Regions from separate parts of the Mesorhizobium sp. M1E.F.Ca.ET.045.02.1.1 genome, predicted to be linked through region 2. Evidence: predicted binding sites of a transcription regulator. Region 2 holds the regulator's gene; each other region holds the start of a gene.
What was found. The regulator PhoB, encoded in region 2, activates phosphate uptake and scavenging genes when phosphate is short. The targets are predictions, from matches to a motif close to TGTCATNNANCTGTCAT.
Positions count from the first base shown of each region.

Region 1: a site for PhoB is predicted at 2,317-2,333, ahead of ppk2 (polyphosphate kinase 2). Genes of this name have one in related genera too.
Region 3: a site for PhoB is predicted at 2,325-2,341, ahead of EJ070_RS31560 (LTA synthase family protein). Genes of this name have one in related genera too.

Region 1 is NZ_CP034447.1:5,764,852-5,769,203, forward strand. It holds gene EJ070_RS27945 (IS4 family transposase) at 1-930, opposite strand, end outside; gene ppk2 (polyphosphate kinase 2) at 1,300-2,220, opposite strand; gene EJ070_RS27955 (aldo/keto reductase) at 2,490-3,533, shown strand; gene EJ070_RS27960 (glycosyl transferase family 90) at 3,540-4,352, opposite strand, start outside.
Region 2 is NZ_CP034447.1:2,469,603-2,473,954, reverse strand. It holds partial or broken gene EJ070_RS12035 (LysR substrate-binding domain-containing protein) at 1-82, opposite strand, end outside; gene EJ070_RS12030 (medium chain dehydrogenase/reductase family protein) at 291-1,322, opposite strand; gene phoB (phosphate regulon transcriptional regulator PhoB) at 1,763-2,452, opposite strand; gene phoU (phosphate signaling complex protein PhoU) at 2,472-3,179, opposite strand; gene pstB (phosphate ABC transporter ATP-binding protein PstB) at 3,200-4,003, opposite strand; gene pstA (phosphate ABC transporter permease PstA) at 4,000-4,352, opposite strand, start outside.
Region 3 is NZ_CP034447.1:6,456,613-6,460,964, forward strand. It holds gene EJ070_RS31545 (spore coat protein U domain-containing protein) at 1-149, shown strand, start outside; gene fabG (3-oxoacyl-[acyl-carrier-protein] reductase) at 204-941, opposite strand; gene fabD (ACP S-malonyltransferase) at 1,173-2,114, opposite strand; gene EJ070_RS31560 (LTA synthase family protein) at 2,412-4,340, shown strand.

The DNA.
Region 1 (4,352 bases), 3.3 Mb from region 2:
ATCGATGGCCTGCGACTTCACGGTCCGAAACAGCTGTTCGACGCTCCAACGCGAGCGATACAGGTCGACGATGCGGCAGGCATCGGCGAGCGTTTCGACGCTGTGGGTGGTCAACAGCCGCCAGATCACCGCGTCCTTGGCCGAAGGTGGATCGATCTCACGCACTTCCACCATGTTGAGCGTGAGTTCGCGCGGATCGCGGCTGTCGGCGCCAAGGCGGGGCTGGCGCAAGCTCACCGCGGTGAAGCGAACGGCCAGTTCGACGGTGCGGGCCGGCCGGCCGGGTCGGGCCTGCAGTTCGAAGGCAATGCGGCCGGCTTCCGGCGTCTTGGCGATCGCGCCGAACAGGCGCTCGCCCCGCGTGCCCAAGGCCCGATCCCGTACAGCGCGGATGAGCACATGGGTGCGCTCGTCGGGCAGCCTTGCAAACACTTCGTAGATGTCGGCCTCGCGGTCGCCGATCACCGTCATCTGCGGCGCGTCGGTCAGCGCCTGGCATGCCGCCTTGGCGGTGCCGATCCACTTGTGGCTTTCCTTGGCTTCGATCGGCAGCGCCTGGTAGTCATCCGCCTTCTCTGCCTCGCGCCGCCAGATCGTGGCGCCTGCAAGGCCAAGGACCGAGCCGTCCACGGCATCCACGGCCAACGCCGGATGCACGAACAGCCCGATATCGGTGCCATTGCCGACACGACCGAGGCCGCGCTTGCGCGAAGCCTTGGCTTCATAGTTGATCTCGCTGCTGTCCTCGATGATCAGCACGTGGCGGCCGGCGGCCAGTTCGGCGGTTCGCGCCGCCGCCGTGCGGATGATCTCTTGCGTGCTCACGTGGCGATTGCGAAACAGGCGTGTGAACGCGACCTTCTCGGCGCGCGTGTCGGCCAGCCGGCGCATGCCCGTGCTGACACGCGCAAACATGCGCTCCAGAACCATGCTCCCCTTTTTTGCAGGCGCAGGTCGCCGAAGTAGCCAAGCAACGAAGCCATCGTCGAAACCTCCAGAATCAACAATGGCGGCTACAGAATCACATACAATTCAACCGCTTCAAGCCATTTTCCGACGGCGCCTCTTCACGCTTGACCACAGCACGAAGCAAATGTGTGCGCACGCTAGCCCCTTGTGGGAGAAGGTGGCCGAGCGAAGCTCGGCCGGATGAGGGGTGTTGGACGGATCACTGCGCTGAAGATATAAACGCCTCAAAACGTTTAATTTTTCGAAGCCTCATTCCCTCCAACACCCCTCATCCGTCTCGGCGCTGCGCGCCGATCCACCTTCTCCCACAAGGGGAGAAGGAGGGGTGCCTCAATACTTCTGCGGCACGTAAAGCTCGCGCGGCAGCACCTGGCGCTCGTAGTCCGGGTTGAAGACGCGCTCCGGGAGCGTGATCTCCTCGTGCGGCACATCTTCGTAAGGCAATTGCTGCAGCAGATGGTCGATGCAGTTCAGCCGCGCCCGCTTCTTGTCGTTGCCCTCGACGATGAACCACGGCGCTTCCTTGATGTTGGTGCGGGCGAAGGTCTCCTCCTTGGCCTTGGTGTACTGCTCCCAGCGCACGCGCGACTGCAGGTCCATCGGCGACAGCTTCCACTGCTTCATCGGATCGTGGATGCGCATCAGGAAGCGCATCTGCTGCTCCTCATCGGTGATGGAGAACCAGTACTTCACCAGCGTGATGCCCGAGCGCACCAGCATGCGCTCAAATTCCGGCACGTCGTGGAAGAATTCTTCCACCTGCTCGGGGTTGGCAAAGCCCATCACGCGCTCGACGCCGGAGCGGTTGTACCAGGAGCGGTCGAGCAGCACGATCTCGCCGCCGGCCGGCAGATGCGGCACATAACGCTGGAAATACCATTGCGACTTTTCGCGCTCGGTCGGTGCCGGCAGCGCCACGACGCGACAGATGCGCGGGTTGAGGCGCTGGGTGATGCGCTTGATGACGCCGCCCTTGCCGGCGGAGTCGCGGCCTTCGAAGATCACCACCAGCTTCTTCTTGTGGTAGGCGACCCAGGACTGCAGCTTGATCAGCTCGGACTGCAGCCGCAGCAGCTCGCGGAAGTAGGTCAGGCGCTCGATGGAAGGCGGATGCGCATTCTTGTAGATCCTGGCGATCTCCAGCGACAGCGCCGGCTCGGAAATCTCCAGCTCATAATCCTCGTCGAGCGTGTCGGCGAGTTCGGCTTCCAGCCAATCCTTGGCCCCGGAATTCGGTTTGAGTTCGTTCATCACGCTGCTCCTGCCTGTCAGCCATCTTAGCCTCGGATGCGTTTCAGCCTGGGCCAGAAACGCCACTCCCTAAGCCGACTGAGATACAGACGCGCAATGACGGTTTTATTGCAAGCGCCGTCCCGGCCGGGTGCTGGTCTAGCCGATATGTGATCGGCCCGGACCGACAGCGGGGCGACAAGCCGCCGGAATTGTCCTACAAATACCATCGCGCTTTTTCCGGCGCCCGCCACGCGCGCCTCTTCAAAACAAAATCGCGAGGATCCGACATGGAATACCGCACCCTTGGCCGTTCCGGCCTGAAGGTTTCGACATTGACCCTTGGCACGATGACCTTCGGCGGCACGGGCCCGTTCGCCGCCGTCGGCAAATCCGACCTTTCGGAAGCCAGGCGCATCATCGATACCTGCCTCGATGCCGGCATCAATCTCATCGACACCGCCAACGTCTATTCGAATGGCTTGTCGGAGGAGATCGTCGGCGAGGCGCTCGGCGGGAAGCGCAAGAACGATGTGCTGATCGCCTCCAAGGCGCGCATGCGGATCGGCAACGGCCCCAACGACGAAGGCCTGTCGCGCCATCATCTGATCCGCGAATGCGAGAGGAGCCTGAAGCGGCTCAAGACCGACGTCATCGACATCTATTTCCTGCACGAATGGGATGGCGTCACGCCGCTGGAGGAGACGATCGCCGCGCTCGACACCTTGGTCGGCCAGGGCAAGGTCCGCTATGTCGGCTGTTCCAACTTTTCGGGCTGGCAGGTGATGAAGGCGCTCTCGATCAGCGACAGCCATCATCAGCCGCGCTTCGTCACCCAGCAGATCCACTACACGCTTGAAGCACGCGAGGCCGAATACGAGTTGCTGCCGATTTCGGTCGACCAGGGCCTCGGCGTGCTGGTGTGGAGCCCGCTGGCCGGCGGCCTGCTTTCGGGCAAATACCGCCGCGACAGCCCGACGGCGCGGCAACTTGGCGGCTGGTCGGAACCGCCGATCCGCGATGAGGACAGGTTGTGGCGGATCGTCGACATGCTCTCCGAGATCGGCAAGGCGCGTGGCGTGTCGGCGGCGCAGGTGGCGCTTGCCTGGCTGCTCGGCCGCCCGGCCGTCAGTTCGCTGGTGATCGGTGCCCGCAACGAAACCCAGCTCACGGACAACCTTGCCGCGGCAAGCCTGACGCTGACGCTCGACGAGCGTTTGCGCCTCGACGCCGTCAGCCGGCCGCCGGTGCTTTATCCTTACTGGCACCAGCAGTTCACCGCCAAGGACCGTTTCGGCCCGGCCGACCTGGTGCTCGACCGCAGCGATATCTAAGAACCCTCAGCCCGTGATGTAGCGCCAAACCTCGGGGTCGGGTTTGATCTGGCCGCTCAGCACGAAATATTTGTAGAGGACGAGCAGCGAGACCGCCCGCTCGTCCTTTTCATTGCTGAACCGGCGGCAGTAAGCGTTGGCCGCCGTCGTGATGCGTTGGGCTTCCGCCGGGTGCGTTTCGAAATAGGCGATCTTGTCGGCGACGTCCGAAAAATCGGGCGCCAGCGGCACGTAGTGGACATTGGGCTCGACCTCAGCTTCGGCGAACCAGGTCTCGTAGGTCGGAGGCGGCATCAGGCAGAGCGAGTTCGAGCTCATGATCCATTTCAGGTTCGTGGCCACGTCGTTACCTTCGAGCGAGACGATGTAGCGGAACTGCAGCTGCTGCGGGATCGTAAGGTAGGGCTTACGGTAGTTCTCCGGCGCGCTTGGCTTGGGCGAGCCCGCATCGCAAGCCGGCAGACCGCGCACTGCATCGACGAACCGCTTGCGGATCGGATTGTTGAAATCGCCGCGCCAGACCGCCATCGGGCGCTTCTCGGCGAAGGACAACCCGTCGCGGGGAAACCGGAAATGGCGGAACTTGTCGAGCTTCATGATCACGGCGTTGCCGTTGTCGTCACGGATCGGCCGGTCCTTGACGATCGCCGGCATCTTGGGCACATCGACGACATCGCCGAACTCGAGATCGATGATCAGGTCGCGATCGAAGTAGCGGGCGAACTCCTTCAGATCGTAATAGTACATGCTCCCGAACTTGGGTATTTGACCGGCCGGCACGGCCGCCGCGCTCGGCGCGAAGCCATGGTCGAGCTTGTT
Region 2 (4,352 bases):
GGCCTTCCTCGAGAAGCATCAGCCGCTCCAGCGCCGGGCTTTCCGGCGGCACCGGCGGCGAGGCGAAGGCTGGATCGCCGGCCGATGACGGTGACCGACAAGCCGCAGAAGTTCTTGATGCGCCAGGCGATGGTCGAAGAACTGGGGCTGGTGGCGCAGAAGACGGCGTGACGGGGTGTCTGCTTAGCGCAGCGCCATAGGCAGTCATTGAAACGATCAAAGCCGACGCCGGAGGCGACTTGCGTTTCAAAGGCTCTGCTCTGGCTCGGCGATCCTTGTCGGGTGGCCAGTCAATTGCAGATCAACACGAGCTTGCCCTTGACACCTCCCTGACCGAGCAGCTCCTGGGCGCGACGAGCCTCAATCAATGGCATCCGGTCGGCCACCATCGGCTTGATCTTCCCGTCGCGAAGCAGATCGAGCAAGACGCCGAGATCTTCGCGGAACCAAGCGAGCTTCCACCGTTTCAGATATTGTATGCTGTAGGGGAGTATGCGTCGTCGGCCTGGTGAAACGAAAGCGCGGACCGCGTACCACGCAGGTCGCAATATCCCGCGAAGACGGTAACGCAAGCCCCCTGCCAGTTGGCCCTTCTGCAGAAATGAAGTGAAGCCATAGGCTATGACGCGGCCACCAGGCCTCAGAGTACGAAACGAACGCCAGACATTGGCTTCGCCGACCCCATCGAAGACGACATCCACGCCGTCGTTTGTCAGACGATGAATCTCTTCGACAAAGTCAACTCGCTCGTAGTCGATCGGCGTGGCCCCGAGATCGGATACGATCTGATGGGCTGCAAGAGATGCAGTCCCATACATCTCCAGACCTGCCAGGCGGCCAAGTTGCAGCAGAGCCGTGCCGACTCCGCCGGCGGCGCCATGAATGAGGACCCGTTGACCCGGAGAGGCATGCCCAAGGCGATGCATCATCTGATAGGCCGTAACGTAGTTCAGCACGAGGCTGACTGCCTCGGCGGGATCGACACCAGTTGGAACCAGAGTGAGTTCATCTGCCGGCAGGCAAATGAACTGGGCGTAACCACCATGAATGGGAAGCGCCGCAACCATTTTACCAATCATGGCATGGGACACTCCCTCTCCGGCCTCATCGACGATGCCGACAATGTCCCATCCTGGCGTGAATGGCAGGGTCGTTTTCTCGGGATGAATCCCCTCCCGCATCAATAGCTCTGCGAAGGAGACGCCGGCGGCGATTGTTTGCACACGCAGTTCACCTGATGCCGGATGGGGCGCGTCCTCCTCCACGATCTCCAGAACTTCAGGTCCGCCATGGTGGCGAACAACGACGCGCAGAGACTTCATGGCAACCTCGGTCCAAATTGGACTCCTCCACTGAGGCAAACTCTAGTGGAAAGGTAGCGCGCGCTGGGATGGAGCGACTTGCTCCAGATCAACCCCACGAGAAGATCGGTCGCCACCCAACAAACAACTGCTCATTTGAGCAGAATGACATTGGGACGCAGCCGCGACAGCAGTTGGAATGGCCTCACATCAGCTGCCGTTGGGGGTGAGCGGAAACGAACGACAGGTTTGGGTCAGAAGCCGACATTGCCTGTGGCCCCTTCGCGGCCATCGGCAACCGCCTGCTATTGAGTTCTGCCCCTGAAACATGATTTCGATCCATCGGGAGGGCGGGACTCCAGAGCAATTCCAGGAAAAGTGTGAAGCGCGGTTTCCGTCCGCAATTGCGTGAAAACAAAGAGATGGAGTGGCTCGCCGTTTCCGTGAAACGGTGAACCGCCCTAGTCTTCCCTGATCGCGTAGCCCGCACCGCGGATGGTGCGGATGACGTCGGGCATGCGGCCATTGTTGACCGCCTTGCGCAGGCGTCCGACATGCACGTCCACCGTGCGCTCGTCGATATAGATCGTCTCGCCCCAGACATTGTCGAGCAGCTGGCTGCGCGAGAACACGCGGCCGGGATGCCGCATCATGAATTCGAGCAGCCGGAACTCGGTCGGGCCGAGCCTGATCTCGCTCTTCTTGCGGTAGACGCGGTGCGATTCACGGTCGAGCACGATGTCGCCGACCTTGAGCACGCTGGACAGCACCTCCGGCTTGGCGCGGCGCAGCAGCGCCTTGATCCTGGCCATGAATTCCGGCGTCGAGAACGGCTTGACCAGATAATCGTCGGCGCCCGTCGAGAGGCCGCGCACTCTGTCGCTCTCCTCGCCGCGCGCGGTCAGCATGATGATCGGCAGCCGTTCGGTCTCTGGCCGCATCCTCAGGCGCCGGCAGAGCTCGATGCCGGAAACCGCCGGCACCATCCAGTCGAGCACGAGCAGGTCGGGCACGTTTTCCTGCAGGCGGATCTCGGCCTCGTCGCCGCGTGTCACCACCTCGACCTGATAGCCTTCGGATTCGAGGTTGTAGCGGAGCAGCACCCCCAGCGGCTCCTCGTCCTCCACCACCATGATGCGTGGCGCGATCATTCAGCAGGTACCTTCGTTGTCAGGCCGCCGGCGCCGGCATCGCCGTCTCGTCCTGCTTCGGACGGTTCGCGGGCAATTGCGTGCCGGTCAGCACATAGTAGGCGTTCTCGGCGATGTTGGTCACATGGTCGCCGATGCGCTCAAGATTCTTGGCGCAGAACAATAAATGCGTGCAGGCCGTGATGTTGCGCGGATCCTCCATCATGTAGGTCAGGAGCTCGCGGAAGACGGAGGTGTATTTGACGTCGACGCGCTCGTCGTCGTTCCTGAGCTTGGCAAGCGCCGTGGCGTCGCCCGCGGTGTACTCCTCGATCACGCCCTGGACCTGGATCAGCACCAGCTGCGCCATCGAGTCGATGGAGTGCGACAGGTCGCGCGGCGCGGCGCTGATGCCGACCGAGCCGACGCGCTTGGCGATGTTCTTGGCGAGGTCGCCGATGCGCTCGAGGTCGCCGGCCATGCGGATCGCGCCGACCACGCTGCGCAGGTCGTCGGCCATGGGTTGCCGTTTGGCGATGAGCGTGATGGCGCGGTCGTCGAGCTCGCGCTGGCGCGCATCCATGATGGCGTCGTCGGAGACGACGCGCTGCGCCATCGCGTTGTCGGAATTGAGCAGAGCCTTGGTCGAAGCGCCGACCATGGAGCCGGCGAGATCGCCCATGTCGATGATGAGCTGGCTGATCTGCCTCAGATCCTCGTCGAAGGAAGCGACGGTGTGTTCGGCCATGATGGTATCCTCGTATGAACTCAGCCGAAGCGGCCGGTGATGTAGTCCTGCGTGCGCTTCTCGCGGGGCGAGGTGAAGATCTTCTCGGTCCGGTCGAACTCGACCAGCTCGCCGAGATACATGAACGCCGTCTGCCGCGACACGCGCGCCGCCTGCTGCATGTTGTGGGTGACGATCACGATCGTGTAGTCGGCCTGCAATTCGTCGATCAGTTCCTCGATCTTGGCCGTCGACAGCGGATCGAGCGCCGAGCACGGTTCGTCTAGCAGGATGACTTCCGGCTTCACCGCCACAGTGCGGGCGATGCAAAGCCGCTGCTGCTGACCGCCGGAAAGGCTCTGGCCGCTGGCGTTGAGCTTGTCCTTGACCTCGCTCCACAGCGCCGCGCGCTTCAGTGCCTGCTCGACGCGGTTGTCCATCTCGGTCTTGCTGATCTTCTCATACAGCCTGACGCCGAAGGCGATGTTCTCGTAAATCGACATCGGGAACGGCGTCGGCTTCTGGAACACCATGCCGATCTTGGTCCTGAGCAGGTTGAGGTCCTGCGAACGGTCGAGGATGTTCTTGCCGTCGAGCAGCACCTGGCCTTCGGCGTTCTGCTTCGGATAGAGCTCGTAGATGCGGTTCAGCACGCGCAGCAGCGTCGACTTCCCGCAACCCGACGGGCCGATGAAGGCGGTGACGCTGCGTTCGGGCAAGGACAGGTTGATGTCCTTCAGCGCCTTCGACTGGCCATAGTAGAAGTTGAGGTTCTTGACCTCGATCTTGGCCTTCTCGACGACGGTGTCGGCTACGTTCAGGTCGGTGGACAACATCGGTTTCATCTGTCCTCTCTGCGTCCGGTAAGGCTGCGGGCGAAGATGCTCAGCCCGAGAACCGTCAGGGTGATTATGAGTGCGCCCGTCCAGGCCAGTTGCTGCCACTCCTCATAGGGGCTCAGCGCGAACTGGAAGATGGTCACCGGCAGGCTGGCCATCGGCGCATTGAGATTGCTCGACCAGAACTGGTTGTTGAGCGCGGTGAAGAGCAGCGGCGCCGTCTCGCCGGAAATGCGGGCGATCGCCAGCAGGATGCCGGTGACGATGCCGGAAAGCGCCGCGCGATAGGCGACCGAGCGGATCACCACCCAGCGCGGCGCGCCGATGGCAGTGCCGGCTTCGCGCAGAGCGTTGG
Region 3 (4,352 bases), 3.4 Mb from region 2:
GGGGCGACTCGTCGACGCCTGGCAGCACGGTCCCCGGAACCGGAATCGGGGTAGCGCAGAACCTGACTGTCTATGGCCGCGTGCCGCCACAGGTAACGCCGTCAGTTGGCGTCTACACCGACACGGTGGTCGTCACGGTCACTTATTGAGACCGAGGGACGGAAGCAGCGATCAGTTTGCTTAGCGAATGTCGCTGACCGTTCTCAGATCATCGCCATGCCGCCATTGACATGGATGGTCTGGCCGGTGACGTAAGCCGCCTCATTGGAAGCGAGATAGGCGACGGCCGAGGCGACCTCGGCGCTGGTGCCCATGCGCCTGGTCGGGATCGCCGCCATGATCGTTTCCTTCTGCTTGTCGTTGAGCTTGCCGGTCATGGCCGATTCAATGAAGCCCGGGGCGACGCAGTTGACGGTGATGTTGCGGGTGGCGATCTCCTGCGCCAGCGACTTGGAAAAGCCGATCATGCCGGCCTTGGAGGCGCAGTAGTTGGTCTGGCCGGGATTGCCGGTGACGCCGACCACGGACGTGATGTTGATGATGCGGCCATGGCGGCGGCGCATCATCGGATGCGTCAACTCGCGCGTTAGCCTGAACACGGCGGTGAGGTTCACCTCCAGAACCTGGTCCCAGTCGGCATCCGACATGCGCACGAACAGGCCGTCCTTGGTGATGCCGGCATTGTTGACCAGGATGTCGACGCCTTCGAGGTCGGCCTCCGCCTTCTGGCCAAGCGCCTTGACCGCGTCGCGGTTCGTCAGGTCCGCCGGAAACAGCTTTACGCGCTCGCCGAGCTCGCCGGCCAGGGCTTCCAGCTTCTCCACACGGGTGCCGTGCAAGCCTACGATGGCGCCCTGGCTGTGCAGCACCCTGGCAATCGCCTCGCCGATGCCTCCCGATGCGCCGGTGACGAGCGCCTTGCGGCCGGTCAGTTCGAACATTTTTCCAACCTCATTTTCGCGAATACGCCCCGAGCGATGTGTGTTCCGTATACGTTAAATCGTCCAAGCCATGCCAGAAATCTTGGGCCTTAAGGATATCTTCCTTGCCAAGCCGGATCCGCTCCACGACCTCGGCTGAGAGGCGATAGTCTTCATACTCTTCGAAATCGCGCTGGACTCTGCTCCGGCCTGGCTTTGATCCGGCCATGTCGCACCTATGGTTCGATCTTCCTAGCCCAATGCCGCCAGCGCCGCATCGATCTCCGCTGCCGTGCCGATGGCGGCGGTGGCGATGTCGCGGTTGATACGCCGCGCGAGGCCCGACAGCACTTTCCCGGCGCCGACTTCGTAAAGCGTCGCTACGCCGTTGGCGCCAAACCATTCCACCGTCTCGCGCCAGCGCACGCGGCCGGTCACCTGCTGGACCAGGCGGCGGGCGATCTCATCCGGGTCATCTGTGGGCGTGACGGTCACGTTGGACACGACGGGAACGACCGGCGCGTTCTTCGCCACGCCGGCCAACGCCTCGCGCATGGTCTCGGCCGCCGGCGCCATCAGTGCTGAGTGGAACGGGGCGGAGACCTGCAGCATCAGCGCGCGCTTCGCGCCCTTTTCGGTGCACAGCTTCGCCGCCAGCTCGACAGCCGCCTTGGCGCCGGAAATAACCAGCTGGCCGCCGCCATTGTCGTTGGCGATCTGGCAGACCGAACCTTTGGCAGCCTCGGCGCAGGCGGCTTCGACGCCGGCCTGCTCAAGCCCGATGATGGCTGCCATGGCGCCCTCGCCCGCCGGCACCGCCGCCTGCATGGCATTGCCGCGGATGCGCAACAGCCGCGCGGCGTCGGCAATCGAGACGAAGCCGGCCGCGGCAAGCGCCGAATATTCGCCGAGCGAATGGCCGGCGACGTAAGACACCTTGTCCTTCAGCGAAAAGCCGCGCGATTCCAGCGCCCGCAAGGCCGCAAGCGAAACCGCCATCAATGCCGGCTGGGCGTTGGCGGTCAGCGTCAGCGTCTCCTCCGGCCCTTCCCAGATCAGTTTCGACAAACCTTCGCCAAGCGCCTCGTCGACTTCCTCGAAGACGCGGCGGGCCTCGGGAAAGGCATCGGCGAGATCCTTGCCCATGCCGACGGACTGGCTGCCCTGTCCCGGAAAGGTGAATGCGACGGCCATCTCAGCGTCTCCAACGGCTTGTTTTTCCCTGCCTCTGACGCAAGGCGGACGACCAAGTCAAGCCCGCAGGCGCCAGTTCGGCGCCCATTTCAGCCGGAAAACCGGCCGAGTTGCCTGTTCCAAAAGGCTTTTTGGCGATCACACCTGATGAAAACCGCTCACGAATCGTTTGCTGGCTCTTCTTATTTCCGCCACAGGCGCTAGCTTTGCGTGACATTTCGATGACAGAAGCGTGACGCGTGTGGAAGACGCCAAGCGCGAACGGAAGCAAGCGCGGCAAGGGCCGGGGGAAGCGACGTGGCAAGGATCAGGAAGGGCGCGGGCAAACCCGTGCCGCAATTCTTGGAAGACGATCCGTCCACCGGCTATCTGCCGGGGCGGAGATGGCCTATCGTCCGTTACGGCCTCGCCACGCTGCTTGCCTCGGCGCTCCTGGTGTTCGCCATCGAATGGATCGTGCGCGGCGACTTCTTCGGCACGGTCGACTTCTTCCTGCAGCCGTTCAAGCCTGGCTGGACAACCATCATCGTCTTTGCGCTGGTGCTGATCGGCCTCGACGCCGTCCTTGGCCGCAGCCATCAGAGCCTGATGATCGTCACGCCGCTGACGTTGGCGCTGGCCTTTGTCGGTCACCAGAAATCGCACTATCTCGGCGACCCGCTCTATCCCACCGATTTCCTCTACGCACGCCAGATCATGGCGCTGATGCCGCTTCTGGTGCGCGAGCGCCCGTGGACTGCCGCGCTGCTTGCGGTGACGATCGTCGCGGGTCTGACACTGCTCGTCTATGGCTGGCGGGTCTGGCGCCGCCGCGTTCCGATCCTCAGCCGCAAGGGACGGCTGGCGCGCCTGACGCTCGCCGTGCCGCTGCTCGCCTTCTTCGTCTCGATCATGGACTATGCCACCTTCTCATGGACGCGCGACAGGCTGCAGATCATCCCGATCATGTGGGACCAGAAGGAGAACTACGCCTCCAACGGCTTCGCGCTCGCCTTCGCGATGAACGTGCCGATGGCGCATGTGTCAGCGCCGCCCGGCTATTCCGAAAAGACGATGGACGCGATCGTACGTCCCGAAGTTACCGCCTCGGTGCCGGACGAGAAGCCCGACATCATCGTGGTGATGAGCGAATCCTTCTGGGATTCGACCGAGCTTCCCGGCGTCAGAATCAAGCCTGATCCGATCCCGACGGTGCGCGCGCTGCGCTCCGGTTCGATGTTCTCGCCGGAGTTCGGCGGCATGACCGCCAATATCGAGTTCGAGGCGCTGACAGGCTTCTCGAACGCCTTCCTGCCGGCGGGCTCGATCCCCTACCAGCAATATGTGCGCACGCCGACGCCGTCGCTGGCGACCTTCCTGAAGAGCGAGGGCTACCGGGCGCGCGCCATCCATCCGGGCACCAACTGGTTCTGGAACCGGGGCGCCGTCTATGCCGACTTCGGCTTCAGCGACTTCCGCTCGGAAGAGACGCTGCCGCCGATGGAAAAGCGCGGGCCGCTGGCCTCCGACGCCGCGATGACCGACGAGATCATCCGCGAGGCCGATGCCAGCGAGGATCCGGTGTTCATGTTCGCCGTCAGCCTGCAGAACCACGGGCCTTACGAACCCTACCGCTATTACAATCCGACCCACTCGGTCGATGCGCCGATCAGCACCTGGGCGCGGGAATCGCTGCTCTCTTATGCCGAAGGCTCGGCCGATGCCGATCGCGGCCTTAAGCGGCTGATCGAATGGGCCAAGAAGCGCGAGCGGCCGACCATCGTCGCCTTCTTCGGCGACCATCTGCCGCCGCTCGGTCCCGTCTATGTCGAGACCGGCTTCCTCAAGGACAATGTCGCGCCGCGCAGGGAGCCGACGCCGGAGGCGGCGCTCGAGCATCACGACACGCCACTGATCATCTGGTCGAACCGCTCCGGTCCGGTGGAGAACCTGGGCTCGGTGAGCCCGGCCTTCCTGCCCTACCATATCCTCACCACGGCCGGGATCACGCATCCCTATTACACCGGCTTCCTCGGCGCGCTGCGCGAGCGTTATCGGGTGGTCGACCGCAACCTTCTGCTTTCGCCCTCCGGCGAAGCGACGCCCGACTGGGCGAGGCAGAAGAAGATCGATCCGCAGATCAACGATTTCCGACTCATTCAGTACGATATGATGTTCGGCAAGCGTCATACCGCGCCCGACTTCTTCCCCGAGACGGTGGCGCCGCTCGTCGCCCATACGAGCTGAGCCTGTCATCAA